DNA from 3 places in the Mesorhizobium sp. M1163 genome. Region 2 is predicted to be linked to each of the others. Evidence: predicted binding sites of a transcription regulator. Region 2 holds the regulator's gene; each other region holds the start of a gene.
What was found. Region 2 encodes PhoB, which activates phosphate uptake and scavenging genes when phosphate is short. Its sites were predicted from a motif close to TGTCATNNANCTGTCAT; they were not measured.
Positions count from the first base shown of each region.

Region 1: the regulator PhoB is predicted to act here: its motif matches at 1,129-1,145, upstream of NKH43_RS03680 (LTA synthase family protein).
Region 3: the regulator PhoB is predicted to act here: its motif matches at 1,076-1,092, upstream of NKH43_RS13935 (alkaline phosphatase D family protein).

Region 1 covers NZ_JAMYMF010000003.1:21,867-24,139, reverse strand. Annotated here, with positions in the region: gene NKH43_RS03680 (LTA synthase family protein) at 1-1,088, opposite strand, end outside; gene fabD (ACP S-malonyltransferase) at 1,335-2,273, shown strand, end outside.
Region 2 covers NZ_JAMYMF010000026.1:55,443-57,715, forward strand. Annotated here, with positions in the region: gene NKH43_RS23265 (ROK family protein) at 1-910, shown strand, start outside; gene phoB (phosphate regulon transcriptional regulator PhoB) at 920-1,609, opposite strand; gene phoU (phosphate signaling complex protein PhoU) at 1,626-2,273, opposite strand, start outside.
Region 3 covers NZ_JAMYMF010000012.1:76,645-78,917, forward strand. Annotated here, with positions in the region: gene NKH43_RS13930 (MFS transporter) at 1-866, shown strand, start outside; gene NKH43_RS13935 (alkaline phosphatase D family protein) at 1,165-2,273, shown strand, end outside.

The DNA.
Region 1 (2,273 bases), on a different contig from region 2:
GCGCGTGCCCGATAGCCCTGACTTTTCAGGAAGGTCGCCAGTGACGGGGTCGGTGTCCGCACATATTGCTGGTAAGGAATACTGCCCGCCGGCAGGAAGGCGTTGGAAAAGCCGGTCAGGGCCTCGAACTCGATGTTGGCCGTCATGCCGCCGAATTCGGGCGAGAACATGTAGCCCGTGCGCAGTGCCCGCACATTGGGGATAGGGTCGGGCGTGATGGTGACGCCGGGCAGCTTGGTCGGATCCCAGAAGGATTCGCTCATGACGACGATGATGTCGGGCTTCTCGGCGGGTACCGAGACCGTCACCTGCGGTTTGCCGATCGCTTCGATCGCCTTGCCGGAATAGCCGGGCGGCGCCGAGACATGGGCCATCGGGACGTTCAGCGCGAATGCGAGCGCAAAACCGTTCGAGGCATAGTTTTCCTTCTGGTCCCACATGATCGGGATGATCTGCAGCCGGTCGCGCGTCCATGAGAAAGTGGCATAGTCCATGATGGAGACGAAGAAGGCGATCAGCGGCACTGTCAGCGTCAGCCGGGCAAGGCGGCCCTTGTGGCTGAGCGCCGGAACGCGGCGGCGCCATAGCCGCCAGCCATAGACGAGAAGCGACAGCCCGCCGACGATGCCGATCGCCAGGGCAATGGCGGTTCCCGGGCGATCGCGTACCAGGAGCGGCATCAGCGCCACGATCTGCCGGGAATAGAGGAAATCGGTCGGATAGAGCGGATCGCCGAGATAGAGCGACTTCTGGTGGCCGACGAACGCCAGCGACAACGTCAGCGGCGCGAGGATCATCAGGCTCTGATGGCTGCGGCCGAGCACGGCGTCGAGCCCTATGAGGATCAACGCAAAAATGATGATTGTGGTCCAGCCGGGTTTGAAGGGCTGCAGAAAGAAGTCGATGGTGCCGGCAAAGTTGCCGCGCACGATCAATTCGATAGCGAACACCAGGATGGCCGCGGCCAACAGGCTGATGAAGCCATAGCGGATGACAGGCCATTTGCGCCCTGGCAGATAGCCGGTGGCCGGATCGCCTTCGAGAAACTGTGGCGCGGCCTCGGCTGCGCTCTTCTTGGTCTTTGCCACTGCGATAGTTCCCCGGCCCGCAACAAAAGCGTCACTCGACTGTCATCGAACTGTCACGCAAAGCTAGCGCCTGTGGCGGAAATAAGAAGAGCCAGCAAACAAATCGTGAGCGGTTTTCATCATGAGTGATCGCCAAAAAGCCTGCCGAAACAGGCACTCGGCCGACGTTGCGCGGTCAAGGTTGGACTTGACTTGGCCGCACGCCTTGCGTCACAGGCAACGAGAACCAGCAGCTGGGAGCCGCCGATGGCCATCGCATTCACCTTTCCGGGGCAGGGCAGCCAGGCTGTCGGCATGGGCAAGGACCTTGCCGATACCTTTGTTGAATCGCGGCGGATCTTCAAGGAAGTCGATGATGCGCTCGGCGAAAATCTATCGAAGCTTATCTGGGAAGGCCCGGAAGAGACGCTGACGCTGACCGCCAATGCCCAGCCGGCGCTGATGGCGGTGTCGCTTGCCGCAATCCGGGCGTTGGAGGCGCGCGGCTTCTCCCTGAAAGGCAAGGTCACCTATGTCGCCGGCCACTCGCTTGGCGAATATTCGGCACTTGCGGCCGCCGGTTTCGTTTCGGTCGCCGACGCCGCCCGACTGTTGCGCATCCGGGGTAACGCCATGCAGGCGGCGGTACCGGCCGGCGAGGGCGCCATGGCGGCGATCATCGGGCTGGAACAAGCCGACGTCGAAGCCGCCTGCGCAGAGGCTGCCCAAGGCGCGGCCAAAGATCCCGCGCAAGCCATGGTTTGCCAGATCGCCAATGATAATGGGGGCGGCCAGCTGGTAATCTCCGGCGCCAGGTCGGCGGTCGAACTGGCGGCGAAGCTATGCACGGAGAAGGGCGCCAAGCGGGCGCTGATGCTGCAGGTTTCGGCGCCCTTCCATTCGGCATTGATGAAGCCGGCGGCCGAGATCATGCGGGAGGCACTGGCCGCCGTGACGAAGAGTGCACCGGCCGTGCCGCTGGTCTCCAATGTTACGGTGACCCCGACGAGCGATCCCGACGAGATCGCCCGCCGCCTCGTCGAACAGGTGATCGGGCGCGTGCGCTGGCGCGAAACGGTGGAGTGGTTCGGCGCGAATGGCGTTGCGACGCTATATGAAGTAGGCGCCGGCAAGGTTCTGTCGGGGCTGGCGCGGCGCATTAACCGCGATATTGCCACCAGTGCAATCGGATCCGCGGCGGATGTC
Region 2 (2,273 bases):
GCGCCGGCTGGACACGCTGACCATGCCGCGCGACGAACTGATCCGCGAATGCATGGCCATCGTCCGGCGCCGGCTGGACGATCCAGATCTTGACGTCCGCAGTGTCGCCCGCATCGCCCTGGCGATTCAGGGAATTACCGACTCCCCTGCACGCGCCATGCTGTGGTCGCCGATCACGCCCCAGACGGACATCGCCTTTGCCGACATGCTGGAAGATGAATTCGGCATCCCGGCCACGGTGGAGAACGACTGCAATATGATGGCGGTGGCTTTGCGCTGGCGCGATCCGGATCGCTATCGCGACGACTTCATCGCCATCCTGCTTTCGCACGGCATCGGCATGGGGCTGGTGTTGAAGGGCGAGCTGTTCACCGGCACGCATTCCTCGGGCGGCGAGTTTGGCCACATGATCCATCGTCCGGGCGGCGCGCTCTGCCGTTGCGGGCGGCGCGGCTGCATCGAGGCCTATGCCGGCAATTACGCCATCTGGCGCAACGCCACGCAGATGAGCGAAGACAGCCAACCGGTCGCCGACGTCAGCGACGCCGACATGCGCGCGCTGGCGGTTCGGGCGCGCGAGAAGGACGGGCCGGAACGCGAAGCCTACCGCAAGGCCGGCGAAGCGCTGGGTTTCGGTCTCGGCTCGCTGTTCGCGCTGATCGATCCGGCACCGGTCGCAATGGTCGGCGCCAGTGCCGCCGCCTTTGATCTGATCGAGCCGGCCTTGCGGAAGGCCATCGCCCAGACCGCCGGCGGCCAGCATTCGGGCTCGATCTCCTTCGATACCGAGCCGAACGAATTGCCGCTGATCCGCGAAGGCTGTGCAATGCGGGCGTTAAGCTTCGTCGACCAGCAGATTTTCGCGCCGGGCGCGCAAATGAGGCCCGGCGTCAGAAAGAACGTAGCCTGACTGGGCGGGTCAATCTTCCCTGATCGCGTAGCCGGCACCGCGGATGGTGCGGATGACATCAGGCATGCGGCCGTTGTTGACGGCTTTGCGCAGCCGCCCGACATGCACGTCGACGGTGCGTTCGTCGATATAGATCGTCTCGCCCCAGACATTATCGAGTAACTGGCTGCGCGAGAAGACGCGGCCCGGATGCCGCATCATGAATTCGAGCAACCGGAATTCGGTCGGCCCGAGCCGGATCTCGGTCTTCTTGCGATACACCCTGTGCGATTCGCGATCGAGCACGATGTCGCCGACCTTCAGCACGCTGGACAGCACTTCCGGCTTGGCGCGGCGCAGCAGCGCCTTGACCCTGGCCATGAATTCCGGTGTCGAAAACGGTTTGACCAGATAGTCGTCGGCGCCGGTCGAAAGACCGCGTACCCGGTCGCTCTCCTCGCCGCGCGCGGTCAGCATGATGATCGGCAGCCGTTCGGTTTCGGGGCGCACCCGCAACCGGCGGCAGAGCTCGATGCCGGAAACCGCTGGTATCATCCAGTCGAGCACCAGAAGATCGGGCACATTCTCCTGCAAACGGATCTCGGCTTCGTCGCCGCGTGTCACCACCTCGACCTGGTAGCCTTCGGATTCGAGATTGTAGCGGAGCAGCACACCCAACGGCTCCTCGTCCTCCACCACCATTATGCGTGGTGCGATCATCGGCTGGGCACCCCCATCATGTCGCCGGTGCGGACATTGTCGTTTCGTCTTGCTTCGGACGATTGACCGGCAATTGCTCGCCGGTCAGCACATAATACGCATTTTCGGCGATGTTGGTGACATGGTCGCCGATCCGCTCCAGATTCTTGGCGCAGAACAGCAGATGCGTGCAAGCGGTGATGTTGCGCGGGTCTTCCATCATGTAGGTCAACAGTTCGCGGAACACCGACGTATATTTGACGTCGATGCGCTCGTCGGCGGCGCGTAGCTTGGCCAACGCGGCCGCATCGCCTGCAGCATACTCCTCGATGACGCCCTGCACCTGGATGAGCACCAGCTGCGCCATCGCATCGATGGAATGCGATAGGTCGCGCGGTGTGACGCTAAGGCCGACCGCACTCACACGCTTGGCGATATTCTTGGCAAGGTCGCCGATGCGTTCGAGATCGCCGGCCATGCGGATCGCCCCGACGACATGGCGCAGATCGTGGGCCATCGGCTGGCGCTTGGCGATCAGGGTGATGGCGCGGTCGTCCAGTTCGCGTTGACGCGCATCCATGATGGCATCGTCGGAAACGACGCGTTGCGCCAGCACGTTGTCAGAATTCAACAGGGCCTTGGTCGCCCCGCCGACCATCGAACCGGCGAGGTCGGCCATGTCGCG
Region 3 (2,273 bases), on a different contig from region 2:
TGGTGATGGGACTGATGTCGGCGTCCAGCGCCACCGGGCTGCTGGTCTTCCTGCCGCTGCTCGCCTCGCTCGCCCAGTCGGGTGGCTGGAAGCCGGTCGCCATTGCCATTGCCGTGGCCACCGCCGCCTTGGTGCCGCTGGTTTACATGCTGGTGCCGGAGCGTCCGGCCGCGATTGGCATGGTGCGTTACGGTGCCGAGGCCGACGACGTGCCGCCGTCGCCGCCGGCCGCACAAGGCAATTTCCTCGCGCATACGCTGAGCACGTTGCGCCGCGCCGCCGGTACGCGTGTGTTCTGGTACCTGTTCGCCACCTTCTTCGTTTGCGGCTTCACCACCAACGGGTTGGTCGGCACGCACCTGATCGCCTTTTGCGGCGATATGGGCATCGGCGAAGTGCAGGCCGCAGGCCTGCTCTCTATGATGGGCATCTTCGATCTTATTGGCACGACGCTGTCGGGCTGGCTCACCGACCGTTTCGACCCGCGCAAGCTGCTCGGCATCTATTACGGTATTCGCGGCCTGTCGCTGATCTATCTGCCCTATTCCGGCTTCTCGGCGACCAGCCTGATCATCTTCGCAGTATTTTACGGACTGGACTGGATCGCCACGGTGCCGCCGACGTTGCGGCTTTCCAACGAGGCGTTCGGCGACCGCAGCGGGCCGATCGTCTTCGGCTGGATCGTCGCCGGCCATCAAGTCGGCGCAGCGACAGCGGCCTTTTTCGGTGGCACTATGCGTGAGTTGCAGGGCAATTACGAGCTTGCCTTCCTGATCGCCGGCATGACGGCAATAGCCGCCGCCTGCATCTCGCTGCTGATCAACACCAGCCGCCCGGCGTTCGATCCTGAACCGCAGGCGGCATAGCTTCTCGTTGCAGGAGAGATGCCGTCGGCCAAATTGCCGATCTCCCCCCTTGAGGGGGAGATGGCCGCAAAGCGGCCAGAGGGGGTCGGTCCGACCGGGCTCGGCCCCATATCGCAGACGCAGGAGGTCGGCGCTCCATGCGAGACGACCCCCTCTGTTGCCTTCGGCGACATCTCCCCCTCAAGGAGGGAGATTCCCCAGCCTGTTGATGTCAGAAAACCTTCATCGTTTCGAAATGTGCCTGAAACATTGAAGCTGGAGCTTGGCGGCGACGTTCAACGCCATCCAGGAGACAGCCATGAACAAGATTTCAATGACGCGGCGCGCTTTCGTCACGTCGGCCAGCGCCGTTGGCCTGGTCGGCGCGTCGGGCCTTGCGCTTCCCTATTACTCGCGCGCCAATCAGCGCCCGGCCTTCACCCATGGCATCCAGTCCGGCGACGTCGACGCCACCAGCGGCATGGTCTGGACGCGCACGGACCGGCCGTCGCGCGTCATGTTCGAAGTGTCGTCGACGGAAAGCTTCGCCAATGCCGTCCGCCTGGCGCCGCTCGATACCTCGCCGGCCAGCGATTACACGGTGAAGCGCCTGCTCACCGATCTCGCCTCCGACCAGGACATCTTCTACCGCATGGTCGCGGCCGATCTTGCCGACATCAACGCCGTTTCCGAGCCGATCGTCGGCCGCTTCCGCACGGCACCTGCCTCGAAGCGCGACATCCGCTTTGCCTGGTCGGGCGACACCGCCGGCCAAGGCTGGGGCATCGACGAGACCGGCATGAAGACCTACGCCACGATCGCCAAGCACACGCCCGATTTCTTCCTGCATTCGGGCGATACGATCTATGCCGATGGTGCGATGAAGGACGAAGTCGATCTGCCCAATGGCGGCAAGTGGAAAAACACGGTGCTGATCGACGAAAAGCGCAAGGTTGCCGAGACGCTGGACGAATACCGGGCGCAGTGGAAATACAACATGATGGACAAGAACGTTCTTGCGCTCAGTGCCATCTGCCCGACTTTCTATCAGTGGGACGACCATGAGGTGCTGAACAACTGGTCGGACTCGAAGGACCTGACCGCCGACGACCGCTACACCGAAAAATCGATCCATGTGCTGGCGGCACGTGCTGCGCGCGCCTTCCACGAGATGACGACGATCCGCTACGAACCGTCGGAGCCGGGCCGCGTCTACCGCAAGATCGCCTATGGGCCGCTGCTCGATGTATTCTTCCTCGACATGCGTTCCTACCGCGGCCCCAACGGTCCCGACATGCAGGAGACGATGACGCCTGAATCGCGCATCCTCGGCGAACAGCAGATCAAGTGGTTGAAGCGTGAGCTGGCAAATTCCAACGCGACGTGGAAAATCATCGCCGCCGATATGCCGCTCGGCCTCGTGGTCTG